3 regions of the Streptomyces sp. NPDC005728 genome follow, and region 3 is predicted to be linked to each of the others. Evidence: riboswitches for the same ligand, from Rfam matches in the RefSeq annotation. Region 3 holds a riboswitch; each other region holds the start of a gene.

Region 1 (5,185 bases), on a different contig from region 3:
GCGGCCGGCATCCACTACGAGGATCAGCTCGCCTCTGAGAAGAAGTGCGGCCACCTCGGCGGCAAGGTCCTGGTGCCGACCTCGCAGCACATCCGCACCCTGAACGCGGCCCGGCTCGCCGCCGACATCGCCGACACGCCCACCGTCATCATCGCCCGTACCGACGCCCTCGCCGCCAACCTGCTGACCAGCGACGTCGACGAGCGCGACGCCGAGTTCGTCACCGGCGAGCGCACCGCCGAGGGCTTCTACCGGGTGCGGGGCGGCATGGCCCCGGTCATCGCCCGCGGCCTGGCCTACGCCCCGTACGCCGACCTGATCTGGGTCGAGACCGGTACGCCCGACCTGGCTCAGGCCCGCGAGTTCGCCGAGGCGATCCACGCGCAGTACCCGGACCAGATGCTCGCCTACAACTGCTCGCCGTCCTTCAACTGGAAGGCGGCGCTGGACGACGACCAGATCGCCAAGTTCCAGCGTGAACTCGGGGCGATGGGCTACAAGTTCCAATTCATCACGCTGGCCGGTTTCCACTCCCTCAACCACGGCATGTTCGACCTCGCCCGCGGCTACGCCGAGCACGGCATGACCGCCTACGTCGACCTGCAGGAGAAGGAGTTCGCCGCGCAGGCCCACGGCTTCACGGCCGTCAAGCACCAGCGGGAGGTCGGCACCGGCTACTTCGACCTCGTCTCCACCGCCGTCAACCCCGCCTCCTCCACCACCGCGCTGGCCGGCTCCACCGAGGAAGAGCAGTTCCACTAGGCCACCAGGCCACACTGACCGAGCGGAGGGGCCGGGCGACCGTCCCCGTCCCCCCTCCGCTCCCACCGCTCAGGAGAAGCCGATGTCCACCACCGCACTGACTCACCATGTCCGCGTCCTCGCCGCCGCCGGCCACCGGCACGACGAGATCCTCACGCCCGCCGCTCTGGACTTCGTCGGCCGGCTGGCCGCCGCTTTCGGGGAGCGTCGCCGGGAACTCCTCAAGGAGCGCCGCCGGCAGGTCCTGCGACTGGCATCGGGCTCCCCGCTCGACTTCCCCATGGTGACCTCCGCCGTGCGCTCCGACCTGTCCTGGCGCGTCGCACCGCCCGCCCCGGGCCTGACCGACCGCCGCGTGGAGATCACCGGCCCGCCGGACCGCCGTATGACGGTCAACGCCCTCAACTCCGGTGCCCGGGTGTGGATGGCCGACTTCGAGGACGCCACCGCCCCTCTCTGGGACAACGTGATCGGCGGGCAGCTCAACCTGCTCGACGCCATCGAGCGGCGCATCGACTTCACGACCGACGAGGGCAAGGAGTACCGCCTCGCGGACCGGGAAAAGCTCGCCACCATCATGGTCCGCCCGCGCGGCTGGCACCTGGACGAGGAGCACCTGGAGTTCGACGGCCGTCCGGTGCCCGCCGCGCTCGTCGACTTCGGCCTGTACTTCTTCCACTGCGCGCAGCGTCAGATCGACGCCGGGTACGGCCCGTACTTCTACCTCCCGAAGCTGGAGAACCGCTACGAGGCCCGCCTGTGGAACGACGTCTTCGTCACCGCCCAGGAACTCCTCGGCATCCCCCGGGGCACGATCCGCGCCACCGTGCTCATCGAGACGATCACCGCCGCGTTCGAGATGGAGGAGATCCTCTACGAGCTGCGCGAGCACAGCGCCGGTCTCAACGCAGGCCGCTGGGACTACCTGTTCAGCCTCATCAAGACCTTCGGCCACCGTACCGACTTCCTGCTGCCCGACCGTGCCAAGGTCACGATGACCGCCCCCTTCATGCGCGCCTACACCGAACTGCTCGTGCGCACCTGCCACCGGCGCGACGCCCACGCCATCGGCGGCATGGCCGCACAGGTGCCCGGCAAGGACCCGGCGGCGAACGAGGCCTCGCTCGCCAAGGTCCGGCTGGACAAGGAACGGGAGGCCGAAGACGGGTTCGACGGCTCCTGGGTCGCCCACCCCGGCCTCGTCCCCGTCTGCAGCGAGGTCTTCGACAGCGTTCTCGGCGAACGGCCGCACCAGCTCGACCGCACCCGGGACGACGTGGAGGTGACGGCGGCGGACCTGCTGTCGGTGCGACGGATCAGCGGGCCGCCGTCCCCCGAGGGCGTGCGCACCAACATCGCCGTCGCGCTGCGCTACTTCGCCGCCTGGTTGCGCGGGCAGGGCGCGGTCGCCCTTTACGGCCTCATGGAGGACGCGGCCACCGCCGAGATCGCCCGCGTCCAGGTCTGGCAGTGGCTGCGGCACCGGGTGATCGACCGCGAGACGGTCCTGCGGCTGCTCGACGACGAGGTCGTCGCACTCGGCGCCGAGTACCCGTGGGCGCCGGTCGACGAGATCCGAGACCTCTTCGAACGGACCGCGCTGACGGGCGAGTTGCCGCAGTTCTTCACCCCGGACGCCTACACCCGGCACCTCGTGCGGCGGTCGGAGGCGGGGGCATGAGCCGTGACATCCGGCGGGTCGGCGTAGTCGGCGGCGGTCAGATGGGCGCCGGAATCGCCGAGGTGTGCGCGCGGGCCGGCCTGGACACCGTGGTCTGCGAGGTGGACGCCGTCGCGGCCCGCGCCGCCCGGGACCGAGTGGCGGCATCGCTGGAGCGCGCGGTACGACGGGGCAAGCTGGAACAGGCCGCCGCGCGGGACGCGTTCGCCCGCATGGTGTTCACCGGCAGCCTGGAGGACCTGGCCGACCGCCAACTCGTCGTCGAGGCCGTCGTGGAGAACCCGGACGCCAAGACCGAGGTGTTCGCCGCCCTCGACAAGATCGTCGAGGACCCGGAAGCCGTGCTGACCACCAACACCTCCTCCCTTCCGGTGATGCGCCTCGGCATGTCGACCGGCCGCGCCGACCGGGTCGTGGGACTGCACTTCTTCAACCCGGTCCCTGTGCTGCCCCTGGTGGAGGTCGTGACGTCCCTGCACACGTCGCCGTCGACGATCACCGCCGTCGAGGACTTCGCGACCCGGACGCTGGGCAAAACAGTGATCCACTCCCACGACCGGGCGGGCTTTGTCGTCAACGCCCTGCTGATCCCGTATCTCCTCTCGGCAGTCCGCATGGCCGAGTCCGGATTCGCCTCGGCCGCCGATATCGACACCGGGATGGAACTCGGCTGCGCCCACCCCATGGGCCCGCTGAAACTCGCCGACCTGATCGGCCTGGACACCGTCGCTTCGATCGCGGAGTCGCTCTACGACGAGTTCAAGGAACCCCTGTACGCCCCTCCCCCGCTGCTCCAGCGGATGGTGGAGGCGGGACTGCTCGGGCGCAAGGCCGGACGGGGGTTCCACACCTACGACCAGGGCTGAGGACCTGGTACAGCGCGGGCTGAGGGGCCCGCACCCGCCGCCGGGGTGAGGGTCCCGGACGGCGTCACAGGGGAAGGGCGGGAAGCGCATGTGCGGCGCTTCCCGCCCTGTCGCGTGCCCGGGCCACCGGGTGTCCCACCTCACCATCCGGATGACGGATGTCCTGCACCCCTCCGAGGCGCCACCCCGTAAGCTGATCCGTGCAGCTGGTTCGTCCCGTCCGCCAGGCGGGATGTCGTAAGAGGGAACCCGGTGGGAATCCGGGACTGCCCCGCAGCGGTGAGCGGGAACGACCGCCGTCATTCGCACTGGGCCCGAGGTACCGGGCTTGGGAAGCGACGGCCAGTAGGTGTCTCGTACGACGAGACGTGCCCGCGAGTCCGAAGACCTGCCACCTGCCCGCGTGCGAACCACTCGTGCGCGGACATCCCGGTGACCTCGAGGGCGGGTCGGCGTACACACCGAACGGACGGCTCCTGGCCGCTGCCGTCCGGTGCGTCAACCCTTCGCGCTCTCGTCCCGTCCCCGGGATCTCAGGGATTCATCTCGCGAAGGAGATCTCCGTGACCACCAAGTCCGCAGCCGCGGCAGCACGGGCCACCTTGTACGGCTACCCTCGCCAGGGCCCGAACCGGGAACTGAAGAAGGCGATCGAGGGTTACTGGAAGGGCCGCGTGAGCGCCGACGCCCTCCGCTCCACCGCCGCCGAACTGCGCGCCGCCAACTGGCAGCAGCTCGCCGATGCCGGCATCCACGAGGTGCCGACCGGTGACTTCTCCTCCTACGACCACGTCCTGGACACCACCGTCGCTCTCGGCGCGGTCCCCGACCGCCACCGCGCCGCCGTCGAGGCCGACGCCCTGGCCGGCTACTTCGCCATGGCCCGCGGCACCCAGGACGTCGCGCCGCTGGAGATGACCAAGTGGTTCGACACCAACTACCACTATCTGGTGCCCGAGCTGGGCCCCGACACCGTCTTCACCGCCGACTCCGGCAAGCAGGTCACGGAGCTGAAGGAGGCCCTCGCCCTGGGCCTGACCGCCCGTCCCGTCCTGGTCGGCCCCGTCACGTACCTGCTGCTCGCCAAGCCCGCACCCGGCGTGGCCGCGGACTTCGACCCGCTCACTCTCCTGGACCGCCTGCTGCCGGTGTACGCGGAGATCCTGGCCGACCTGCGCGCAGCCGGCGCGGAGTGGATCCAGCTGGACGAGCCAGCCCTCGTCCAGGACCGCACCCCGGCCGAGCTGAACGCCGCCGAGCGCGCCTACCGCGGCCTCGGTGCCCTCACCGACCGGCCCAAGCTGCTCGTCGCCTCGTACTTCGACCGGCTCGGCGAGGCCCTGCCCGTGCTGGCCAAGGCGCCGATCGAGGGCCTCGCCATCGACTTCACCGAGTCCGCGGCCGGCAATCTGGAGGCCCTGGCCGCCGTCGGCGGACTGCCCGGCAAGCGCCTGGTCGCCGGTGTCGTCAACGGCCGCAACATCTGGGTCAACGACCTGTCGGCGTCGCTCGCCACTCTCGGCACCCTGCTGGGCCTGGCCGACCGGGTCGACGTCGCGGCCTCCTGCTCCCTCCTGCACGTCCCCCTCGACGCCTCGGCGGAGCGGGACATCGAGCCGCAGATCCTGCGCTGGCTGGCCTTCGCGCAGCAGAAGACGCGGGAGATCGTCACCCTCGCCAAGGGCCTCGCCCAGGGCACCGACACGATCACCGCCGAACTCGCCGCCAACCGCGCCGACCTGGCCTCCCGCGCCGGCTCCCCCATCACCCACGACCCGGCCGTGCGATCCCGCGCCGCCGCCGTCACCCAGGCCGACACGCGCCGGTCCCAGCCCTATGCCGAGCGGACCGCCGCCCAACGCGCCCACCTCGGCCT
Region 2 (7,163 bases), on a different contig from region 3:
ACCGCCACCAGGATCACGGCGGTCACCGCCCAGCGCGGCTCACCGCTCGTCGCCCGCCGCCACGCGGGGACCAGATCGCGCTCACCGCTCGCCAGCAGCCGCTCGATCCTGTCCAGGCGGCTCCCGGCGTCGTCCGTGCCTTCGGTCATGGCGAAGATTGTCCCGGGTCGCAGAGGCCGTGTCCGGGCGGGGTGCCCGACCGCCTCCGGGACGGCCGGGTACGGGCTCCGAGCTGCGGGTCAGCCGCCGATGAGCCGGCTGAACCGCTCGGCGTCGATGTTGCCGCCCGAGGCGATGACGCCGATCCGGGGCGGAAGGTCCTCGACGCGTCCGGCCAGGAGGGCGGCCAGGCCGGTGGCGCCACTGGGTTCGAGGACGATCTTCAGACGCTCGAAGGCGAACCTCATGGCGCGGACGATCTCCTCGTCGCTGACAAGGGCGACGGCGTCGACCAGACGCTGGTTGATGCCGAAGGTGATCTCGCCGGGGGTGGAGATCGCCTGGCCGTCGGCGATGGTGCGGGGCACGGGGATGGTGACCCGCTCGCCGCTCTCCAGGGAGCGCTTCGTGTCGTCGCCCGCTTCGGGCTCCACGCCGATCATCCGGATGCCGGGGTGCAGGGCCTTGGCGGCGGTGGCACTGCCGGCGATCAGGCCGCCGCCGCCGACGGGCACGAGGAGCGCGTCGAGTTCCCCGGTGTCCTCGAGGAGTTCCAGGGCGGCGGTGCCCTGGCCGGCGATGACATGGGGGTGGTCGTAGGGCGGGATCAGGACCAGGCCGCGGTCCTCGGCCAGCGCCTCGCCGAGGGCGGTGCGGTCCTGGGTGTAGCGGTCGTACGTCACGATCTGCGCCCCGTATCCCGCGGTCGCCTCCCTCTTGGAGCGGGGGGCGTCCTCGGGCATGAGGATGACGGCGCTGGTGCCCAGTTCGCGTGCGGCCAGGGCGGTGGCCTGGGCGTGGTTTCCGGAGGAGTAGGCGGCGATGCCCTTGGCCAGTTGCTCGGGGGCGAGCTGGGCGGCCGCATTGTAGGCGCCGCGGATCTTGAAGGCGCCGATCCGCTGGAAGTTCTCGCACTTGATGAACACCTCGGCGCCGACGAGTGAGTCGAGCGTGCGGGAGGTGAGTACGGGGGTGCGGTGGGCGATGCCCTTGAGGCGCGCGGCGGCCTCACGGACGTCGTCGAACGTGACGGGCGAAGCGGCAGTCATGAGGGGCCCTTCACTTGGTGTAGTTGTAGACGGTCGCCCGGGACACCCCGAGCAGGTCGGCGATGGCCTGGGCCGCATCACGGGAGTCGAAGTAACCGTCAGTGTGGAGCTGCCGGACGAGCGTCCTCTTGGCCTCCCGGCCCAGCGATCTCGGGGTGCCGCCGCGTTCGGCGGCGAGCGTCTCGACCGTCTGGCGCAGCTCGCGGGCGTTGCGGTCCCGCAGTGTCTCCAGTGCCTGCTCACCCTGCTCGGTGTCGGTGGCGACGAGGTTGGCCAGGGCGAGTGTGACCGGCGAGAGCACCGAGACGTCCAGGTTCAGACACAGGGCCGCGATGTACTCGCCGGCGCTGTTCTTGATGCCGATCGACGTGCTCTTCGCCGGGCGGCCGTCGGGGAACCGGTTGGGGTAGTTCTGGATGACGCTGGGGTACTGCGGGTCAGCGATGCGGGCCAGCCCCAGCTCGGTTGCGGAGTCGCCGGCCCGGCGGCCGGAGAGGTTGTTCTCGATCGCCCGGATCGCGTGCTGCGGGTCGCGCAGGTCGTGCAGCACCACTTCGCACAGGCCCGGGAACATCCGGCCCAGGGCGACGGCGATCTTCTCCGCTTCGCCGATGAGGTGCTCGTCCGCGGTGGCCGCAGCGGTGCCTCTGACGTGGTCCATGGCGATCTCCCCCGCAGACGTCCATTGATCTCGACCGTTTTGATCTCGACTATTTTTCCAACTCTGGATAATGAGGCTAAACGATCGCTGCCGTGCCGTCCAGGGGCGCCATCGTGCCGCACATGCTCGACGACTCCGTTCTGGGCCTGACCTCGGCCGACGCGGGCTCCATGGGTGGCTGGACCACGTTCCGCGCGGCGAGCGGGAGCAAACCGAGGCCGTCGCCGACCGGAACGTCTGCCCCGGCGTATGAGGCGACCTCTCTACCGCGGCCGGCCTCGTTCTGCGGCCTGCACCTCGTACACGTGGTGAGCACGTGGTTGCCGCAGCTGATCGGCGCACGGGCCGACAGCGGCAACGAGAGCCGGGGCTTGACCGCCTTCGCCCTGGCCAGGCTGGTGGGCGAGCTCGCCGTCACCCTCGTACCGCTCGCCCGGCGCGCCGCCTCGGCAGCGGTTCTCCTGGCTGCCGGCGCCTCCCACCGTCCGGCGGACTACCTCCGCTGGGCGGCCAGCCGGATGGGGGCGTTCGCGGCGCCGTATCCGCGGTAGCCGCCGGTGCGCTGCACGAACTCGAAGAAGACGTGGCCGACCGTCTCCGTGTACCAGTGCCGGAACTCGCCGCCCTGCTCGTCCCGGTCGTAGAGGATGCCGAGTTCGCGGTATGTCTCGACCTCGCCCTCGGGGAATTCGTACCGTGCCCGCAGGTCGTCGTGGTAATTGGCGGGGACGCGCAGCAGGTCGGCGCCCGCCGCGTGGAAGCCGCGCACCGCCGCGACGAGGTCGTCCACGGCGAAGGCCACGTGCTGGGCGCGGGTGCCGGCTTCGTCCGTCGGGCTCGGGGCGAGGTTGCGGACCAGGCGCGGTCCGTCGGCCGCAGCGGACAGGGCGCGGCCGGCGCCTCCTCGAAGGTCCTGCTGCGTGACGTCTCCGAGGCACTCCTGCACCGGGTGGCCGCCGCCTCGCCCCAGGGTGAGGGGCATGCCGCACAGCTGCGGACCTGGGCGGCGGAGGCGACCGAGCGGGGCTACGCCGTCGGCAGCGGCGAGTGGGACGAGGGGCCGACCGCCGTGGCGGTGCCCGTGACCGGCCGCGGCGGCCCGGTCGTCGCGTCCCTCTCCCTCAGCGGCCCCAGCCACCGCTTCCCGTACGAGGCCGTGGAGCGCTTCGCCGCAGAACTCACCCAGGGTGCCCGGCTCATCTCCGACCAGGGCTTCCGTCACCCGCTGGGCAGCGAGGCCTGAACGGACGGGTGTAGACCGCGCCCACCTCGTGAAGGGAGACGCAACTTCACTCGGTGAGGGCACGGCGCAGGACGGCGCCCAGTTCGGCGAGTTGCCGCTGCGAGACGTCGGCGGTCTGGATCGCCAGTGACCCGTGGAAGGTGCCCGGCCACTGGCGCAGCTCGACCGACACGCCCGCCTGCAGCAGGCGCAGCGCGTAGTCGATGCCTTCGTCGCGGTTCGGGTCGAACTCCGCGGTGGCGATGTAGGCCGGTGGCAGACCGGACAGGTCGTCGGCACGCGCCGGAGCGGCGTACGGCGTGGCGGGCTGGGAGCCCAGGTAGTGGCCCAACGCCGCGGCGCGTACGGCACGCGTGTTCCAGGGCGTGTCGGTGAAGTTCCGTGCCGACCATGTCTGTTGGCGGTCGTCGAGGATGGCTTCGTTGAGCAGTTGGAAGCGGATCGGCGGGCCCAGCTGGTCGCGGGCCCGCAACGCCACTGCGGTCGCGAGGTTCGCGCCGGCGCTGTGGCCTCCGACCGCGATCCGGTCCGGGTCGATGCCGAGTTCGGCCGCGTGTTCGTGCGTCCAGGTCAGGACGGCGTAGACGTCGTCCAGGGCGGCGGGGAACCGGTGCTCGGGCGCCAGGCGGTAGTCGACGGTGATCACGACCGCACCGGAGAGGTGGGCTATCGGCGCAGCCCAGTGCTGCTCTGTGTCCAGGTCACCGACGACCCATCCGCCGCCGTGCAGCCAGACGACGGCACCTTGCGCCTGGCGCGGGCGGTACACCCGCACCGGCACGTCCGGATCGGCGGGCACCGTGCGGTCCTCGACCTCCAGTCCCGCGGTGTCCGGCGCCGGCCGCGCGGCGGCGAGCTCGGCGTAGATCTTTCGGTAGGCGACCGGGTCGGTCAGATCGGTACGGGGGAGCAAGGGGATGAATGCTTCGAGTTCGGGATCCATGCCGGACATCCTGACCGGCGCCGCCCCGGAGATCACCCGCCAACTGTCGGGCGTCCCGCCCGGATCACGCACCGATCGGCGCTTCTCCTCCCGGTCATGGGACCCTAACCTCCTGTCATGGAGGCACTGGCCGTACGGCTGTCAGGACTGGACCCGTACGTCGACGGCGCGATCCGCATCGTCGCGTTCTACGACACGCTCATGCGCCGGCGGGTGGATCTCCCGGCGCTCGCCCGGGCCTCGGCGGGCCTGGCCGAGTGCGTGGCCGGGGTCCGACTCCACGGCACCGGACAGGTGATCCGTGTCGCACCCGACGGAAGGCAAGCGTCCGCCCCGCCGTCACCCGCGTCCACCACCGCGCCGATCACCCTCGACGAGGAGGAGATCGGCACGGTGTGGCTGGAACGCCCAGGCCCACACAATCCGCTCGACGAAGTGCTCCTGGACCGGCTCGCCATCGCCGCCGCGGCGGTCGTCGAGCGGTACGGCCCGGCCCGCACCACCATGGCCGACCCCGCCCTCGTCGAACTGGCGATCAGCTCCGACAGCGACGAGGCGGCCCGGGTCAGGGCGCTACGGCTCCTGGGTTTCGCCGCCGGCCTGCCGCTCCACGTCGTCGCCGTACGGTCGCGGCTTCCGCTCGACCAGATCGGCGCCCTGCTCTGCCCGGGCCGCCCGGTGAAGGCGGCATCCCTCGCCGACGTGGGTGTCGTCCTGGCGGCCACAGTGGACCAGGACCGGTTCCCGGCAGGCGTACGCGCGGGCATCGGCGCCGCCGAAAGCCCCGATCGGTCCTGGCGGGAGGCCCGTACCGCCCTCCGCTTCACCACCCCACGCCAACCGGTCGTCCACTACGACGACTTGGGGGCGTTGACGCTGCTCGCCCAGGTATCCCAGGACACCGTACGAGACAACGCCGACGTGGCTGCCATCGCCCGAATGGCGGGCAACCCCGCAGACCTGGAGACGCTGGACACCTACTGCGCCGCCGGCTCCCTACGACGGGCAGCCGATCTCCTTCACCTGCACCACAGCAGCGTCGCCCGCCGACTCGAGCAGATCGGAAAGGTCCTGGACATCGAACTCACCGAACCCACCGGGCTGATGCGGGCAAGACTCGCCCTCACCGCATGGCGGCTGCTCAACGACTGAGAAGGGCCCGCCCAACACTTCTGGGCTCCTCCGAACCGGCAACACCCGACTGCTGGCCCGCGAGACCGGCCGGGGTTTCCACGTCCACGACCGACCCTGAGGCCCGGGGGACGGACCGAATGCAGGGGGTGGCGCCCCGGCAGTGCGCGTCACCCTTTAGGCTTGCTCCTGCAGCTGGTTCGCCCCGTCCGCCAGGCGGGATGCGTCGTAAGAGGGAACCCGGTGGAAATCCGGGACTGCCCCGCAGCGGTGAGCGGGAACGACCGCCGTCATACGCACTGGGTCCGGGAGGGCCTGGGAAGCGACGGCCAGTAGGTGTCCTCGGTGAGGACGTGCCCGCGAGTCCGAAGACCTGCCAACTGCCCGCGTATGAAGCACTCGTGCGCGGACATCCCGGTGACCTCGAGGGCGGGTCGGCGTACACACCGAACGGACGGCGCCTGGCCGCTGCCGTCCGGTGCGTCACCCCTTCGCGCTCTCGTCCCGTCCCCGGGATCTCAGGGATTCATCTCGCGAAGGAGATCTCCGTGACCATCAAGTCCGCAGCCGCGGCAGCACGGTCCACCGTGTACGGCTACCCCCGTCAGGGACAGAGCCGCGAACTGAAGAAGGCGATCGAGGGCCACTGGAAGGGCCGCGTCACCGCCGACACCCTGCGCGCCACCGCCGCCGAACTGCGCCGCACCCACTGGCGGCAGCTGGCGGACGCCGGCATCGACGAAGTGCCGACCGGCGACTTCTCGTACTACGACCACGTGCTCGACACCACCGTCATGGTCGGCGCGATCCCCGCACGCCACCGGGACGCCGTGGCCGCCGACCCGCTGGCCGGATACTTCGCGATGGCCCGCGGCACCCAGGACGCGGCGCCGCTGGAGATGACCAAGTGGTTCGACACCAACTACCACTACCTGGTCCCGGAGCTGGGCCCGGAGACGGTGTTCGCGGCCGACGCCTCGAAGCAGGTCGCGGAACTCAAGGAGGCCCTCGCCCTGGGACTCAAGGCCCGGCCCGTTCTCGTGGGCCCTGTCACCTACCTGCTGCTCGCCAAGCCCGCGCCGGGCGTGGCCGCCGGCTTCGACCCGCTCACCCTCCTCGACCGGCTGCTTCCGGTGTACGCCGAGGTCCTCGCCGACCTGCGCGCGGCAGGTGCCGAGTGGGTCCAGCTGGACGAGCCCGCCCTGGTCCAGGACCGCAGCCCGGCCGAGCTGAACGCAGCGGCCCGCGCCTACCGCGATCTCGGTGCCCGCAGCGACCGGCCCAGGCTGCTGGTCGCCTCCTACTTCGGGCCGCTCGGCGAGGCCCTGCCGGTGCTGGCCAAGGCACCGGTGGACGGACTCGCGCTGGACTTCACCGAGGCGGCCGCCGCCAACCTGGACGCCCTCGCGGCCGTCGGCGGGCTGCCCGGCAAGCGCCTGGTCGCCGGTGTCGTCAACGGCCGCAACGTCTGGGTCAACGACCTGGAGAAGTCCCTGGCCACGCTCGGCACCCTGCTCGGCCTGGCCGATCGGGTGGACGTCTCGGCCTCCTGCTCCCTCCTGCACGTCCCCCTCGACGCCTCGGCGGAGCGGGACATCGAGCCGCAGATCCGGCGCTGGCTCGCCTTCGCCCGGCAGAAGACCGCCGAGATCGTCACCCTGGCCCGCGGACTCACCCGTGGCCCGGACGCCATCGCCGCCGAACTGTCCGCCAACCGAGCCGACCTGGCCTCCCGCGCCGGCTCCCCCATCACCCACGACCCGGCCGTCCGCGCCCGCGCCGCCGCCGTCACCGAAGCGGACGCCCGCCGCTCCCAGCCGTACCCCGAGCGGTACGCGGCCCAGCGCGCACACCTGCAGCTGCCGCTGCTGCCGACGACGACCATCGGCTCCTTCCCGCAGACCGGCGAACTGCGCACCGCACGCGCCGACCTGCGCGCCGGCCGGATCGACGCCGCCGGTTACGAGGAGCGCATCA
Region 3 (16,224 bases):
AGGGCGCCCTCGACGCGGCGGACCTCCTGGACCGGCGCACCCGCATCGGCCTCGTCCCCGAGGACCGCGCCCAGGCGCTCGCGATCGCCGGGGATGCGTTGGCGTGGGCGACGGCGGAGCGTCACTGACTCCGCGGGGATGTCACAGGCGAGGTTGCTGTCTCGTCCTACGAGGTGCAGGCAATCCTCGATCAAGGAGTGGACGATGCACCTCGCGCTGTGGATCAGTGCCGGACTGCTGACCGCGGTAGCCCTGGCCGGCGGCATCAGCAAGACCTTCGTGCCAAGGGAGAAGCTGGCAGCGGCCCACGGTGGCGGATGGACCGGTGACACCGGCGCCGGCTTCGTCAAGACCCTCGGCGTCCTCGAACTCCTGGCCGGGGCGGGCCTGAGCCTGCCCGCCGCGCTCGGTGTCGCACCGACTCTGGTCCCGGTGACCGCCGTCTGCTGGCTCTTGCTGATGGCAGGTGCGATGATCACCCACGCCCGCCGCGGCGAATCCGCGTTCGTGGCGCTGAACTTGATCTATCTCGTGCTTGCGGCATTCATCGCGTGGGGCTGGTGATGGAGGGGCTGGGCGCGGACCTGCTGCCGCCCCAGGGGGATTTCGGTGGAGCCGACATGAGCCGGACCGAGGAGTTCCAGGAGCTGCGGCCGCTGCTGTTCTCCATCGCCTACCGGATCCTCGGCAGCGTCAGCGAGGCCGAGGACGCCGTACAGGACACCTGGCTGCGCTTCGAGGCCTCCCCGACACAGCCCAGGTCGGCCAAGGCCTTCCTCTCGGCTACGGTGACCCGGATCTCGATCGACGTACTGCGCTCGGCCCGCGTCCGGCGCGAGGAGTACGTCGGACACTGGATCCCCGAGCCGCTGCTCAGCGACCCCTACGAGGATCCGGCGCGGTCGGCGGAGCTGGCCGACTCGGTGTCGATGGCGGCCCTGCTGCTGCTCGAGCGGCTCAGCCCGCTCGAGCGGGCGGTCTTCGTCCTGCGGGAGGTGTTCGCCTTCGGCTTCCCCGAGGTCGCGTCGGCCGTGGGGCGCTCGGAGGCGGCGTGCCGCCAGCTCGCGGTGCGGGCGCGCCGCCATATGGCCGCCGAACGGCCCCGTTTCGAAGCGGACCGCACCGAGCGGGAGGAACTGGCCTCCCGGTTCTTCGACGCCCTCCGCGAAGGCGACGTCGCCGGTCTGCAGGAACTCCTCGCGGCCGACGTGTCGATGGTCGGCGACGGCGGCGGCAAGGCCCCGCAGCTGGCCAGGGCCGTCATCGGCGCCGACAACGTGGCCCGGCTGCTTGCCGCCGCCTTCCCCTCGCTGGCCCGGATCGACGTGACGTTCGAACCGCACGAGGTCAACGGCCAGCCGGGCGCGATCGTCCGTGACCGGGACGGAAAGGTGCTCCACACCCTGTCGCTCGATGTGCTCGACGGGCAGATCCGGACGATCCGCCTGGTGATCAACCCCGACAAGCTCAGGCATCTGGGCCCTGTGGCGGACGCCTGGGCGATCGACCGCGAAGCCCGACAGGCCCGCCGGCACCTGCCATGACCGCACCAGCCGACCGCACCTCGTGGAAGTCTCCGGCGTGCGGGTCGACGGTGCCTGCGGCACGCTACGGGGAGGGACAGAGCGTGGCCGAGGACGGCAGGCCGCTCCGGCCGTCCGGGCGAGGCAAGGGAGACGACGGGCGCGGACACGGGCCGAAGTCGCGGCCGGGCGGGAACCAGGGGGTGCCACGGCTGGAACGGGTGACCGTGCGGCAGCCACTGCACTCGCTCGGGAACGGATCTCCCTCCGGGTTCGGCGGTGTGGAACACGGGACCTGGCGACACGCGGCTGCCCGTCCGGGCTCCACGCTCGGGAAACGGGACATTCAGGAGTGATGCGCCATGATCCTCGACCTCGACCCCGCGTCCGCGTCGCCTGCTCCGCAGGTGAGGCCATGGCCCGTCGACGACCTGCCGGCGCTGGACCCGGATCCGTTCCTCGACCGGGTCCTCCGCGAGGAACCCGTCACCCGGATCAGCCTGCCCTACGGTTCCGGGCACGCAAGGCTGGTCACCCGCTACGAGAACGTCCGCTTCGTCACGTCCGATCCGCGCTTCTCCCGTGAGGAGGTCGCCGGAATCTCGGTGACCGGCATGGCGCCGCAGGCGGTGGCGTCACAGTCGGCGGGCCTGCAGTACATCGACCCGCCCCGGCACACCCGGCTGCGCAGGGTCGTGGCCCGGGCGTTCACCGCCCGGAGCATGGCGAGGCTGCGCCCGCCGGCGGAACACACCGCCCACCGGATGTTCGACGGCCTGGAGCAGGCCGGCCCTCCGGGCGATCTGATGGAGCATCTGCGCACTCCGTTCCCGATCGCGGTCGTCTGCTTCTTCCTCGGCGCGGACGAGGACGACTGGCACCAGAGGGCCGGCAACTCCGAAACGCTCCTGTCCAAGGCGCCGGACGGGAGCGAGCGCCATCGGACGGCACGCGAGACGACCCGCGGCCGCGTCGTCGACCTCCTGCAGCGCCGCCGCGCCGAACCCCGGGACGACCTCGCGGGCGTGCTGGCGCGCGCCACCGCGGCGGGGGAGATCACCGGCGACGAGGCGATCTCGCCCGACGTGCTGGACTTCGGCCGGGACGGCGCCGGGCACCTCGCCTTCGGACACGGCCCCCACTTCTGCCTGGCGGCCCTGATGGCCCGTATGGAGGCCGAAGTCATGATCCAGGCCGTCCTGGACCGCTTCCCCGGTGTCCGGCTCCCGGTACCCGCCGCCGAGGTCGAGTTCCAGCGCGAGGGGCTCATCCGGGGGCCGCGGACACTGCCGGTCACCTGGTAGCGGAGGATGCGGGCAGCACCTCGGATCGGTCGGGCGGTCAGGGTCCCGGCGTGGCTGAAAGCGCATGACCCGGAGCTGGCCGCCACCCGCAGGGCCGCGCGCACGGCCGTGGTGATGCCCACGCTGTTCGCCCTGTGCAGTGAGGTGTTCCACTCGCCGGCGATGGCGACCTTCGCGGCGTTCGCCTCCTTCTCCATGCTGCTGCTCGTCGAGTTCACCGGACCGATGGTGCAGCGGCTGCGCGCCCATGTGGGCCTGGCGGCAGCCTGGCTGCTGCTCATCTGCCTCGGCACCGTCGCGGCCCGGGTGAGCTGGGTCGCGGTCGCCGCCACGGTCGCCGTCGGCTTCCTCGTGCTGTTCTCGGGCGTCGTCAGTTCCGTGCTCGCCGGGGCGTCGACCGCACTGCTGCTCGCCTTCGTGCTGCCGGTGAGCTCGCCGGCGCCGCTGTCGCAGCTGCCCGAGCGGCTCGCCGGCGCGGGCCTCGCCTCGGCCGTGGCCCTGCTCGCCGTCTCGCTGCTGTGGCCGCGCCCCGCCGCCGACCCGCTGAACGCGCCGGCCGCCCGGGTGTGCCGTGCGGCCGCGGCACAGCTGCGCACCGACGCGTCCCGCCTGGCGGGCGGCGCCGAAGCGCCGAGCGTCCGCGCGTGCCGGGAGAACGCCGACGAGACCGCGATCGCCACCGCCGACCTGCGCACCGCGTTCGAGGGAACCCCCTACCGGCCCACCGGACTGTCCGCCGGCTCGCGTGCCCTGGTACGGCTGGTCGACGAGCTGACGTGGCTCAGCACGATCGTGGCGGACAGTGCTCCCCCGCCGGACGGCCACCCGGTCTGCGATCCCACGGCCCGTGCGGTACGGCAGGCGGCCGCCACCGTGCTGGAGCGGACCGCCGACCTGCTGGACGCGCCGAGCGGCTCCCCCGACGCGCTGCGCGCGGCGACGGCGCGGCTGCGCGCGACCATGGACCGCATGGAGCGCGGTGCCACAACCGTGCTGCCGGTGCACCTGCCCGCTCGCAGCACGCAGCCGGAAGCCCGTGCTTTCCTCGAGACGCTGGACCTGTCGTTCCGCGCCCAGGAACTGGCCTTCGCGACACTCCAGATCGCGGGCAACGTGGATCTGGCGGCAGCGGCGGAACGGCGCAGCTGGCCGGAGCGGCTGCTCGGCCTCGAACCCGGCGGTCCGGCCGAGCCGCTGGCCTCGGCGTACGAGCGGGCCGTGGCCCACCTGCGGCCCAACTCGGTGTGGCTGCACAACAGTCTGCGAGGCGCGGCCGGTCTGGGCATCGCGGTCACCCTGGCGGAGCTGACGGGCGTGCAGCACTCGTTCTGGGTGCTCCTCGGCACCCTGTCCGTGCTGCGCTCCAACGCTCTCAGCACCGGGCAGAGCGCGGTTCGCGCGCTCGGCGGCACCCTCGTCGGATCCGTCATCGGCGCCGGGCTGCTCCAGCTCATCGGCCACCACGGGACCGTGCTGTGGTTCCTGCTGCCCGTCGCCGTACTCGTCGCCGGCATCGCACCGGCCGCCGTGTCGTTCGCCGCCGGGCAGGCGGCCTTCACCATCACGCTGGTGATCCTGTTCAACATCGGCCAGAACCCCGACTGGCACATCGTGCTGCTCCGGGTCCAGGACATCGGCATCGGCTGTGCCGTCAGCGTGCTCGTGGGGCTGTTCTTCTGGCCGCGCGGCGCCGCGGCCGCCGTGGACCGGGCCCTGGCCGAGGCGTACACCGGCAGCGCCCGCTATCTGGCCGGCGCCGTCGAGTACGCGGTGGGCCGCTGCGGTGCCCGGCCCACCGCGGCGGACGCCCCGCTGGAGGAGGGGCGCGAGGCGGCGGCCGCGGCGCGCAGACTCGACGACGCCGTCCGCAGCTTCCTGGCCGAACGCGGCGCGAAACGGGTCTCCTTGGCGGACCTGACCACTCTGGTCACCGGCGTCGTCGGCCTGCGGCTCGCCGCGGACGCGGTGGTCGGGCTGTGGCAGCGCGCGGGCGTGCGGCACGCGGGAACGGAACGTGCCGAGGCACGTCTGGTGCTGCTCGACACCGCGGGCCATGTGACCGGCTGGTACCGGGATCTGGCGCTGAGTCTGGTCGGTCGCTCCGCCGTCCGGGATCCGCTGCCGAGCAGTCCGGCGGCCGAGGCGAGCCTGGTCGACTCGGTCCGCCGCGACCTGCGCGACGACGACGGCCGGGCCTCCGACACGGCGGTACGCATCATCTGGACCGTCGACCACCTCAACGCGGCCCGGCGCCTGCAACCGAGCCTGGCCGCCGCGGCCCGGCCCGAGGAGTCGGGTTGACCCGGGCGGTCCTCACCGGTCGGACACCGTCCGCAGGTACGCGCCGAGCCGGGCGACGGCCGACGGGTTGCGCGGGCTCTCGACCAGGTCGACGTAGTCCAGGGTGAAGATCCGCCGGTGCCTGACGGCGGAGACGTTGCGCAGGGGGGCGTACGACAGCAGGAACTTCCGCTTCTGCTCGGCGCCGACGTCGCCGTAGTCGCAGATCACGATGACGTCCGGGTTCCGTTCGACGATGCTCTCCCAGCCGACCGTGGTCCAGGAGTCGGCGACGTCGTGCATGACGTTGACGCCGCCGGCCCGGCCGATGATCTGGTCCGGGGCGGCGTAGCGGCCGGAGGTGAAGGGCTGGTCCTGGCCGCTGTCGTAGAGGAAGACCGTGGGCCGGCCGGCGCCCTTGGGTGCCTTCGCCTCGACGTCGGACGAGCAACAGGAGGGTCAGCCCGAGGACCACGGGCACGAGGGGAGTCCGGCTGGGGTGGGAACGTCGGCGCACGGTCGGGGCGGTCCTTCGCCTGGGGCCGCCTGGCGGACGTCACGGCAGGAGACAGCCTGTACGGCCGTGCCGGCCGCGGGTCCCCTCTCGCAGTCCACGGCGAGCAGTCAACGGGTCGCACCACCCACGGGCGATCGGGCTGGCGCGAGGAACAACCGTTCTCGCGCACACCGTTGCGGGTCAGCGCCGGACTCTCACCGGACTTCCCCCACGGGAGGCAAGGGGAGCCTAACAGAGCCCTCTTGGCTCGCCGGCGTCCCGTCGCTGCTCAGGCGGCCGGAAGGGTGTTCACGGCCCGGTCGAAGGCCGAGTCGCGGCCCTTGGTGAACTCCTTCTCGGTGAAGACCGGTTCGGTCAGGTGCGGCGGAATGCCCGTGCCGTCGAAGGTGCGTCCGGTGCGGGTCAGGAACTCCTCGTTCGGCAGGCCGAAGAGGATGCCGTCGGGGAGATAACGAAGCAGCACGTCGGAGAAGACGCCCTGGGTGGCCTGCCCGATGCGCACGGTCCGGCCGGGCCGGTCCAGGAGGGCCTGGGTGAAGGTCTCGCCCGCGCTCACCGTCGAGCCGCCGGTCAGGACGGCGACGGGGCCGGCGTAGCGGGGCGCGTCGGCCGGGACGACGGACACGGGCTCGGGGCGGGTGTGCCGGGTCGGGTCGGCCGGATCGTTGCGGGCTCGCTTGGAGTACGCGACGTAGGCGGTGTCGGTGAGGCGCCGGGCGATGCGGATGCCCAGGGTGTCGGAGCCGCCGCCGTTGATGCGCAGATCGATGATCAGCCCTTTCAGGCGTGCGCCCCGCCCGGGGGTCAGGACCGTGTTGAGCACACGGTCGAGTTCCGCCTGCTCGGCGCTGTACGGGGCGCCTTCGCCGGCGTATCCCCCGAAGCCGGAGATGCGGAGATAGCCCTGGTCGCCGGGCAGGTCGGCGTAGGTGATCCGGCCCCGGGCGAAGTCCTGGCGGTGGGACGCGTCCTTGAGGTCGCGGGCCACGACGAACTTCTTGACCCTGGCGTCCAGTTCCACGCTCGGCATCTCGGTGCCCGGCCGGACCGAGGAGAAGACGCGGTCGCCGTCCTTGATGCCGACGTGCGCGTCGTGCAGCGGACGCACCATCCGGCTGAAGAGGTCGAAGAGTTCCGTCCTGGTGGTGTCCTGGTGCACCTGCGGCCGGTACCGGTCGCGCACGGCGTGCCAGTCGACGCCCTTCGCCGCGAAGAAGGGGTAGTTCTCCTCGAAGGTCCGCCAGAAGACGTCGAACGCGGTACGGGGATCGTCGGACAGGACACGGGTGCAGTCGGCCGGCAGCGCGGCGATCCGCCGGAGCCCCCGATGGCCCGCCGAACTGTCCGCGGCGAGGGTGGCGTGGTCGCGGTCGTGCACGATCCGTACGGTCAGCACGGTGCCGTCCGTCGTCGTGTACGTCCCGGGGCCCGTCTGCCGCGAGGAGTCGCCCTTGACGCACCCGACGGATGTGGTCTGGTACTCCTGCAGGACTCCTCCGCCGAGGGTGAGAACGGTTCCGTAGCCGTCCATGCGCCACACGCCGTCGGTGCCCGGCGGGCCGGGCCGCGAGGCACCTGCCGCCGGGCCGGCGGACGCGGTCAGGGTGAGGGCGACGACGGTGGCCGTGACGATGCGCACGATGGGTCCTTCCGATACGTGCTTGCGGAGCTCCACCGTCGCCGATGGCGACGCGCCCGCGCCATCCGGTGAACCGGTGCGTCCGGGGTCGGGACAACCCCCGGGTGCGTCCTAGAGACCGGCCATGCTGTTCTCGGTGTCCCGGTCGCCCGTCGCCCCGTTCTCCAGCACGTCGGCGAGATCGCCGCCGGGCACGGCCGCCAGCCGCGGCAGCAGGCAGGACCAGAACTCCACCATGTGCTCCATCGGCAACCAGTCCCGGTCCCGGCTGCCCAGTACCTCGAAGCCGACCGTCGCGGCCACCACGGCCCCTGCCACGCACTCGGCCGAGACGCCGTCGGTCAGCTCCCCCTGCTCCTGGGCCCGGCCGACCACATCGCGCACCCAGCCGTGCAACGAGTCCAGCACGGCGGTTCCGGTGTCCCGCGCGGGGTCACCGCTCAGTGCGAACCCGGCCCGCACGACCGGGTCGGTCGCGCACGCGACCACCAGCCGGCGGATCGCGGCCACCAGCACCCCGAGCGCACTGCCGCCCGTGCTCCGGCAGTGGGCGGTCAGCTCCTCCACCGTGCGCGCCGCAGTGCTCTCGATCTCGCCTGCCAGGGCGTCCTTGCTCGGGAAGTGGAAGTGCAGGGCGCCGGCGCTCACCCCGGCCCGCTTGCTGATCGCGGGCAGGGACGCACGGGCGTATCCGTGGTGTGCGAAGGCTTCCGCCGCCGCGCGGAGGAGTGCCTCCCGTGTGCGAACCGCCCTTACCTGCTTGACCATGACGCATCCTCCTGGACCGGCGTGGTACAGAACCCACGCCCCTCGGCCCCCGTCTAACCGCGTGTTCAGTATGTTTCCGGGTGGTCCGATGCGGCAAGACCTGACGGGGCGCCAGGAGGAAAACACCGAGAGCTGCCCAAATTCCCCTGCCCGGGCGGCAGTCCGCCACCCTGCCGTGCAACAAGCAAACCGCGTACCTGGTTTGACTGTCCGCAGCGAGGGGCCCGGGTGAACGGACGTGACCACGACGGCTTCCCCGGACACGCAGAAGTCCGCTGCCGGCGTGGGCAGCGGACTTCCGGCGGGCAGACCTGCCCGTGCGCTCAGGACGCCGACGGACGCAGCACCACGGGCAGCGAGCGGTACCCGTTCAGCATGAAGGTCGGCAGCGGGGCCAACTCATCCGGCGGGCAGGCCAGTTCCACGTCGGGGAACAGGTCGAAGAGCCGGGAGAGGGCGGAGGCCGCCTCGATCTCCCCGAGCGGTGCGCCGAGGCAGCGGTGGGTCCCGTGGCCGAAGCCGAGGATGTCGCGGTCGCCGGTGCGCAGCAGGTCGAAGCGGTCCGCGTCCGCGCCGTGCCGGTCGGTCTCGTGGCCGCCCGCGGCGAAGTTGACGAGGATGCAGTCGCCCTTGCGGATCCGTACCCCGTCGAGATCGATGTCCTCGACCGCGAACCGCATCGGCGCGTACGCCCCGGGCGTGTGCATCCGCATGGTCTCGGCGATCACGTCCGGCCAGGTGGCGCGGCCCGCGCGGAGGTGTTCCAGCTGCTCGGGGTGGGTCAGCAACGCGCCGGCCGCGTTGGTGATGAGGGTCGCGGTGGTGTCCTGACCGGCTGCGATGAACATGAAGAGGGAGCCGAGCAGTTCCTCCTCGGTGAGCCGGTCGCCGTGGTCGCGGGCCGCGATCAGGGAGCTGGTGAGGTCGTCGCCCGGCTGCTCCCGCTTCGCCTTGACGAGTGCGGCGAGCCGCCCGAAGGCCTCCAGTCGGGCGGCCTCCATCTCCCCGCCGCTCACGGTGGAGCTGAACACCGTGCTGAGCGCCGAGGACAGGGCGTCCGTGTCGGCGCCCTGCGGGACACCGAACAGCTCGCAGATGACGCGCAGCGGCAGCACCTCCGCGTACGTGGTGCGCAGGTCGACCGGCGTACCGGGCGGGAGGTCGGCCAGCTTGCCGAGCAGTTCGGCCGACAGTTCCTGCACACGGGGGCGCAGCGCCTCGGAGCGCCGCGCGGTGAACGCGCCGGCCAGCATGCGGCGCAGCCTGGTGTGGTGCTCCCCGTAGGCGAACAGCATGTTCTCGTTCGCCACCCACGGGTAGAGGGGCCACTCCTCGGTTATCTTCCCTTCGATGAACGGCGGCCAGTGGAGGCGGGCGCTGCGCGAGACACGCGGGTCGGTCAGCAGCTGCTCCACGTACGTCTGCCCTACGACGGCCCAGGCGCGTACGCCTCCCGGCAATTCCACCTGGACCGCGGGGCCTTGGGCGCGCAGCATCGCGGCCTCCCCCATGTGGTCCTGGCCGGTGAGGTCCAAGGCGTAAGGGCAAGCGGTGTTTTCCATCGGTGTGCTCCCTGGGTCGGTCCTGCATCACGATGTTGCGTTGCGACGTGCCCATGGCAGCGATGTCCGCTTTCCCGCACCCGGCGGATGCCGGCGTCCGTGGCCTGCGGAGAGATCCGGTTCAGCCGGCGGCCGGAGCCTTCTCCGGTTCCCGGCGCAGCTCCATGGCCTCCGCGTAGACGCGCTCGCCCCGCTCCGGCGACATGTCCAGTCGCACGAGCACCGCGGGGACGGCGATGCTGCTCATCAGGTGCCGGTAGAGGTCGACCACTCGCTCCATCAGGTCGCCATGGTCGTTCATGATCTTGGAGAGCACCTGCGCCCCGGTGAACGCGGCGACGAACGCCTTCGCAGCGGCCTGGACGTCGACCTGGGGCAGCAGCTCTCCGTTCACCTTCGCCCGCTCGAGCAGCTCGGCGTTGTGGGCGACCCAGGAGGCCATCGGCACACGTCGGTCGAGTCCGTCGTGCGGTGATCCCTGGTCCACGGTGAGGCGGATGCTGCCGCGCACCATGGGGTCGCCCGAGCTGAGCAGGTGGGCGAGGAGGAAGCCTGCGTCCAGTCCCTCCTGGAGCACCAGTTCCCGCGGCGGTGAGTCCGGCACGGACTTCAGCTGGTCGGTCAGTACCGCCTGGGCGAGCTGCTCCTTGGAGGAGAAGTGGAAGTACAGGGCACCCTTGGTGACGTTCGCCCGATGGAGGATCTCCGAGATGGTCGCGGCCTCGTAGCCGACGTCGGCGAACACGTCGGCGGCTGCGACCAGGATGTTGCGTCTCGTCCTGATCGCTCGTTCCTGCAGGGCCACGGCACATCCTCCGCATCGGCTTCACGGACCGGTCGGCCAGAAAAAGAGACCGATAGGTACGTATCGTGCCACCGGAGAAGATGGCCTTTCAAGCATGCGAACGCCCCCTCCTCACCCTGCGCGCGGGAACCCCCGAGCCGTCGCTGACCGCCACAATAAAACCTGTCGCCCGGTATTTCAACGCACCAGCAGTGGCTGGGTGTGCAGAAATGGCCACCAAGTCAGACCGGAATTGAGCCTGCCGCTTCGTTCTGAGGCCGGAAAGCGCTTGCGGGCCCTTCGAGTTCGGCCACCGTTGGCAGAAACGTGGCTTGATTAGCAAACCGGGAGGTCCGTATCTTCTGACTCTATGCAACCCTATCCTTCTGGATCTGCGACCACGGGAGCGGGTCATGACCCTTCTGACACCCCAGGCAGACGTTCCCTCCTCGCCGGACATCGAGAACGGTGACATGAAACAGGAACCTCGTCCGGACATGTCCCGAGCTGGAGAGCTGACCCGGCTGCTCTTCGAGGGCGACGACCGGGAACGCACCCACGGGATGTGGCGTGACCTCATTGCGAAGGACACCTTCCGCCACCGGCCCGGGCTCGACTCGGCCGAACGCGCCGCCCTCTCCTACGAGTGGCTCCGCCTGGTGAACGACACGGCCGGAGGAGCCGAGCGGCTCGCGAACGACCCGGAGCTGCTGGCGGGCCTGCACGAGTGGGCGGCGATCGTGGACGGCGGCGGGGGCCTGTGCACGGTGGCGAGCATCCACTACAACCTCTTCCTCGGCAGCCTCCTCGACCATGGGGGCGCCGAGCGGCGCGACCTGTCCGACTTCACGACGCTGCGGCGCACCGGCACCTTCCTGTGCACCGAGCTGGATCACGGCAACGACGCCTCCGCCCTGGAGACCACCGCCGAACTGGATCCGGCCACCGGCGGATTCGTACTGAACACACCGCACTCCGGTGCCCAGAAGTTCATGCCCAACACCAGCATGACCGGCGGTCCCAAGAGTGCCGTGGTGGCCGCCCGGCTCATCGTCGAGGGGCGGGACGAGGGCGTCTTCCTCTTCCTGACCCCGCTGAGCGACGAGCGGGGCCTGCTGCCGGGGGTGCGGGTCCGCCGCCTGCCCCTGCGCTCCGGGGCCCCGGTGGACCACTGCCTGACCGCGTTCGACCGCGTTCCGCTGCCGCGCGAGGCCCTGCTGGAGTCCGACCACGGCCGCCTGGACGCCGACGGCCGCCTCCACAGCAGCCTCGGCAACCGGCGCAAGAGGTTCCTTCAGTCCATCGGCCGGGTCACGATGGGCAAGCTGTGCATGAGCAGCGCCGCCGTCGGCGCGACCCGGGCCGCGCTCGCGATAGCCGTACGCTACGGCGGCCACCGGCGGGTCAGCGGGCCGCGGGCGGGCGAGCGCATACCGGTCAACGCCCACCGCTCGCACCACGGACGCCTGTTGAAGGGTCTCGCCACGGCGTACGCGATGACCTTCCTGCATCGTTCGGTCCTCTCTCGCTGGGCCGCCCACCACGCCGACCGTGACGCCGGTGTGCGGGCGGAGACGGAACGGCTGATCGCCGTCGCCAAGAGCTGGATCACCTGGCGGGCCCGGGACATCACCATCGAGTGCCGGGAACGCTGCGGCGCGCAGGGCCTGTTCGCCGCCAACGGCCTGTCCGACTTCCCGCAGTACACCGAGGGCACCATCACCGCCGAGGGCGACAACCTGGTGATCTGGGTGAAGGCGGCCGCCGAGATGCTCTTCGAGTACCAGCCGCCCCGCCAGGCCCCCGAACATCCCGGCGGCGTGGAGCGGTTGACGGACCTCCGGCATCTGCGCAGGCTGCTGGCCCGGGCCGAGAGCACCTGGCAGGATCGGGCGCGGACGGCGCTGCGCCGGGGGCCCTCCGGGGATCCGGTGGAGCGGTGGAACGGCGCTTCCTCCGCCGCCCTGGAGATGGTCTCGGTGCACGCCCGGCTGCAGGCCGCGGACGCCTTCCTGGGCGCGGCCGCGGGGGCCGCGTCCTCCGAGGCCCGCGAACTGCTGGAGCAGCTCTGCCTGTTGTTCCTGCTCCAGCAGATCGGCGAGCACACCGGCGATCTGCTGGCGGACGGCCATCTCTCCGCCGAGCAGGTACGGGCCCTGCCCCAGCTCCTGGACGATGTGCTGCGGGGTCTCGCCCCGCACATGACGGACCTGGTCGACGCGTTCGACCTGCCCGCCGCGTACCTGGACGGGATCCCCCTGACCGGCTCCGGCGGCGTCTCGCTCGCGGACTTCACGACCGTGGCCGATTAGCCGCCGGGCTACGGGTACTCACAGTAGACGGGGCTGGTGTCGGTCTCGACGGGCACGCCGGGGACGGGGCCGTCGTCGGACCCTCCGCTGACGAACACGGCGCTCACCCAGCCGAGCCAGCCCTGCGGCGAGACGATCTCGACCCAGTAGTGGTTGTAGTAGGGCCCGTCGGCCACGCGGTCGCCCCATCGCTGGCAGTAGGCGTACACGTCGACGTCGGTGAGGCGTTCACCGGTGGCCAGGTCGCACGAGGTGCTGGCGCACTGGCGTACCCGCACCTGGCCGGCCCAGATGTGGACGGTCCTGCCCGAGGCGGCGGCCCGGGCGGGTGAGGGCGCGAGAGCGAGCAGCGCGGTGAGGCCGAGCACGGCTGCGAGCAGGGCCCGCGGGGAGAACGGACGAGTGATGGTCTTCGAGAACACGGGTGGTGCTCCTCTTCCTGAAGTTCCTTGCTCCGGAGGGGAGTTACGCCCTGGACACCGTGACCGCAGGACGGCGGTGTGCGCGGTCAGCGGCAGTCGGCGTCCGCCGGGACTGCGGGGACCGGCGCGTCGTCGGCTCCGCCGCGGACGTACACCGCGCTGATCCAGCCGATGGGTCCGCCCGCGTTGACCTGGACCCACCAGTTGTTGCGGTAGGGGCCGTCCGTCACCTCGCTGCCGGTGCGCTGGCAGAACGCCGTCACCCACCGCCTGCCGATCTGGGCCCCGCTGATCGGCGGGCACTCGGCGGACACCCGCGGGCAGTCCCGTACGTTCACCCCGGTCGCCCACACATACACGCTCGCGTCCGTCGCGGCGGCCTGCGCGGGCACCGCGCACAGCAGGGGCAGTGCCGCCGCGGTCGCCGCGGCACCGGCCGGCACTGCCCGGCGCAGGGCGCGGATCGTCGTACGAAGGTCGGTCGTCATCGCTCTCCTCTGTACGCCGCTCAGCGACGGGCGGTCGGCGAAGGCGGCGGCCGGGGTGTGTTGCCCTGTCGGTGCGGTGACGGTCCGGGAGGCGCGACCGTATGACTGCGCCGGCCGTTCGTTCCACGACAGGACGTCGGCCCATCGGCGTTGGCCGTCGACCCCTGAGCCGGCGGCCCGCTCACGTGAGGCGAGACCCTCGCCCTGGTCCCGCGGATCAGGTGTCCGCGAGGCCGCCGATCCAGGACTGGAGGCGTTCGCCCTGCGCGGCCATCAGGCCGGGGTCGCGCAGGGTGTTGGTGAGGACCGACATGCCCTGATAAGCGGCGACCAGCTCGACGGCGAGAGCGCGGGCGTCGGACCGGCCCAGTTCGGTGAACTGGCCCTCGACCCAGTCGAGCAGGGCCCGCATGACCTTGGCGGCGGCCAGGTCCAGGCCGTCGTCGCGCTTGTCCAGTTCCGTGGCCAGCGTGCCGAAGGGGCAGCCGAAGCGGGCCGCGGTCTCGCGCTCCTCGACCCAGCCGGCGATCAGCGCCCTGAGGCGGGTGGCCGGATCGGGGAGCGTCTCCAGTCGGGCCGTGAGCGTGGCGAGCCGGTCGCAGTGGGCCTCCACCGCGGCCTCGACCAACTGGTCCTTGGTCTTGAAGTAGTAGTAGACGTTGCCGAGAGGTACGTCGGCGGCGCGGGCGATGTCCCCGAGGGTGGTCTTCTCCACCCCCTGCTGATGGAAGACCTGCACCGCGGCTTCGACCAGGCGCTCGCGCTTGCCGCCCCGGCGGGACGAGGCGGCTCCGGCCGCCCTGCCGGATGTTGAGTCAGTCACCTGACTAAGGATAGACAGCGCCGGACGGATCCCCTACCGTAGGACTCAGTTAGTCAACTAACTAAATCGATGCGGAAGAGGAACGTCATGATCGTCGTAACGGGTGGCACGGGGAACGTCGGCCGGGCTCTGGTCGCACAGCTGGCCGCCGCAGGAGAAGCCGTGACCGCCGTGGCCCGGCACATCACCCCCGAGGACGTCCCGCCGGGCGTGCGGGCGGTCGCCGCCGACCTCGGACAGCCGGCCGGTCTCGCGCCCGCGCTGGAGGGGGCCAGAGCACTGTTCCTGCTGGTCGCCGGTGCCGACCCGGAAGGAATCCTGAAGCAGGCCGCCGCGGCCGGCGTCACCAAGGTGGTCCTGCTGTCCTCGCAAGGCGTGGGCACCCGGCCGCGCACCTACGCGCACGCCGCAGGCTTCGAGGCCGCCCTGGCCGGGTCGGGACTGGCCTTCACCGTGCTGCGCTCGGGCGGTATGGCCTCCAACGTGTTCGCCTGGGCCGAACCGGTACGGCAGCACCGCACGGCGGCGGCGCCCTTCGCCGACGTGGCGCTGCCGTTCGTCGACCCGGACGACGTCGCCGCGGTCGCCGCCGCCGTCCTGCGCCAGGACGGACACGACGGCGCCACCTACACCCTGACCGGCCCGGAGGGGACGACTCCCCGGCAGCGTGCGGCCGCCCTTGCACAGGCCCTTGCCGAGCCGGTGACCTTCGTGGAACAGACCCTCGAGGAGGCCCGCACACAGATGGCGCGGTTCATGCCGAGCGCGGTGGTGGAGGGCACCCTGTCCATCCTCGGCGAGCCGACCCCGGAGGAGCAGCGAGTCAGCGAGGACGTCGAGCGGGTCCTGGGCCGACCCGCGACCTCCTTCGCGGTGTGGGCGGCACGCAACGCCAGGGCGTTCCGCTGACCCGGCGGGAACCCGCTCGGCGCACCGCTCACGGGATCTCCTGCTCCGCCCAGATGATCTTCCCCTCGGCTGTGTACCGGGCACCCCATCGGTGGGCGAGCTGGGCCACCAGGAAGAGGCCTCGACCGCCCTCGTCCGTACTGCGGGCGTGCCTGAGCCGGGGCGCGGTGCTGCTGCCGTCGGCGACCTCGCAGGTCAGGCGGGCGTCGCGGAGCAGCCGTAGCCGGATGGGCGGGTCCGCGTACCGGATGGCGTTGGTGACCAGTTCGCTGACGATGAGTTCCGTCGTCATGGCCAGTTCCCCAAGGCCCCAGTCCGTCACCTGGCGCGTCGCCTGGGCCCGGAGCCGTCCCACGGCGGCCGCCTCGGTGGGCACGTCCCACGACGCCACCCGGTCCGCGCCGACGGCGCGGGTGCGCGCCAGCAGCAGGGCGATGTCGTCGGGCTGCGGCACGGGCACCAACTGCTCCACGGCGGAGGTGCACAGGGTGCAGAGATCCGTCCCGGTCCGGGCCAGCACCGCGCCCAGTCGGGCCATGCCCGACTCCACGTCCCGGTCGGCCCCTTCGATGAGGCCGTTCGTGTAGAGGCCGAGGAGGCTGTTCTCCGCCAGCTCGATCTCGGCGGCTTCGAAGGCCATGCCGCCCAGCCCGAGCGGCGGCCCGGCCGGGATCTCCGGAAAGCAGACGTGTCCGTCCGGTCCGACGACGACGGGCGGCGGATGTCCGGCCCGGGCCATCGTGCACCGCCTGGTGACCGGGTCGTAGACGGCGTAGAGGCAGGTCGCGCCGATGAAGGTCGCCGTGGTCCGGGTGGCCGGGTCGCGGCCGGCGTCCTCGTCGCTCAGCCGGAGCACGAGGTCGTCGAGGTGGGCGAGCAGTTCGTCGGGGGGC

The links. Region 3 has a riboswitch for cobalamin ahead of ABZ471_RS12920 (ABC transporter substrate-binding protein). Riboswitches for the same ligand answer to the same signal wherever they lie in the genome.
Region 1: linked by a shared signal. The riboswitch ahead of ABZ471_RS47460 (5-methyltetrahydropteroyltriglutamate--homocysteine S-methyltransferase) and the one ahead of ABZ471_RS12920 (ABC transporter substrate-binding protein) in region 3 are both predicted to bind cobalamin.
Region 2: linked by a shared signal. The riboswitch ahead of metE (5-methyltetrahydropteroyltriglutamate--homocysteine S-methyltransferase) and the one ahead of ABZ471_RS12920 (ABC transporter substrate-binding protein) in region 3 are both predicted to bind cobalamin.

Annotation. Positions count from the first base shown of each region.
Region 1 is NZ_JBEXYL010000216.1:115-5,299, reverse strand. It holds partial or broken gene aceA (isocitrate lyase) at 1-762, shown strand, start outside; gene aceB (malate synthase A) at 845-2,443, shown strand; gene ABZ471_RS47465 (3-hydroxybutyryl-CoA dehydrogenase) at 2,440-3,309, shown strand; cobalamin riboswitch at 3,500-3,720, shown strand; partial or broken gene ABZ471_RS47460 (5-methyltetrahydropteroyltriglutamate--homocysteine S-methyltransferase) at 3,873-5,185, shown strand, end outside.
Region 2 is NZ_JBEXYL010000191.1:108-7,270, reverse strand. It holds gene ABZ471_RS46610 (hypothetical protein) at 1-149, opposite strand, end outside; gene ABZ471_RS46605 (threo-3-hydroxy-L-aspartate ammonia-lyase) at 240-1,208, opposite strand; gene ABZ471_RS46600 (PAS domain-containing protein) at 1,219-1,869, opposite strand; gene ABZ471_RS46595 (hypothetical protein) at 1,962-2,420, shown strand; partial or broken gene ABZ471_RS46590 (sugar phosphate isomerase/epimerase and 4-hydroxyphenylpyruvate domain-containing protein) at 2,363-2,761, opposite strand; gene ABZ471_RS46585 (IclR family transcriptional regulator C-terminal domain-containing protein) at 2,672-3,112, shown strand; gene ABZ471_RS46580 (alpha/beta hydrolase) at 3,159-4,055, opposite strand; gene ABZ471_RS46575 (helix-turn-helix domain-containing protein) at 4,173-5,207, shown strand; cobalamin riboswitch at 5,366-5,582, shown strand; partial or broken gene metE (5-methyltetrahydropteroyltriglutamate--homocysteine S-methyltransferase) at 5,735-7,163, shown strand, end outside.
Region 3 is NZ_JBEXYL010000014.1:100,310-116,533, reverse strand. It holds gene ABZ471_RS12945 (glycerol-3-phosphate dehydrogenase/oxidase) at 1-128, shown strand, start outside; gene ABZ471_RS12940 (DoxX family protein) at 205-564, shown strand; gene ABZ471_RS12935 (RNA polymerase sigma-70 factor) at 621-1,544, shown strand; gene ABZ471_RS12930 (cytochrome P450) at 1,886-2,827, shown strand; gene ABZ471_RS12925 (FUSC family protein) at 2,834-5,128, shown strand; partial or broken gene ABZ471_RS12920 (ABC transporter substrate-binding protein) at 5,141-5,551, opposite strand; cobalamin riboswitch at 5,736-5,871, opposite strand; gene ABZ471_RS12915 (S41 family peptidase) at 5,893-7,263, opposite strand; gene ABZ471_RS12910 (ScbR family autoregulator-binding transcription factor) at 7,375-8,031, opposite strand; gene ABZ471_RS12905 (cytochrome P450) at 8,355-9,593, opposite strand; gene ABZ471_RS12900 (ScbR family autoregulator-binding transcription factor) at 9,715-10,398, opposite strand; gene ABZ471_RS12895 (acyl-CoA dehydrogenase) at 10,791-12,689, shown strand; gene ABZ471_RS12890 (hypothetical protein) at 12,698-13,111, opposite strand; gene ABZ471_RS12885 (hypothetical protein) at 13,198-13,599, opposite strand; gene ABZ471_RS12880 (TetR/AcrR family transcriptional regulator) at 13,817-14,422, opposite strand; gene ABZ471_RS12875 (NAD(P)H-binding protein) at 14,510-15,331, shown strand; gene ABZ471_RS12870 (SpoIIE family protein phosphatase) at 15,360-16,224, opposite strand, start outside.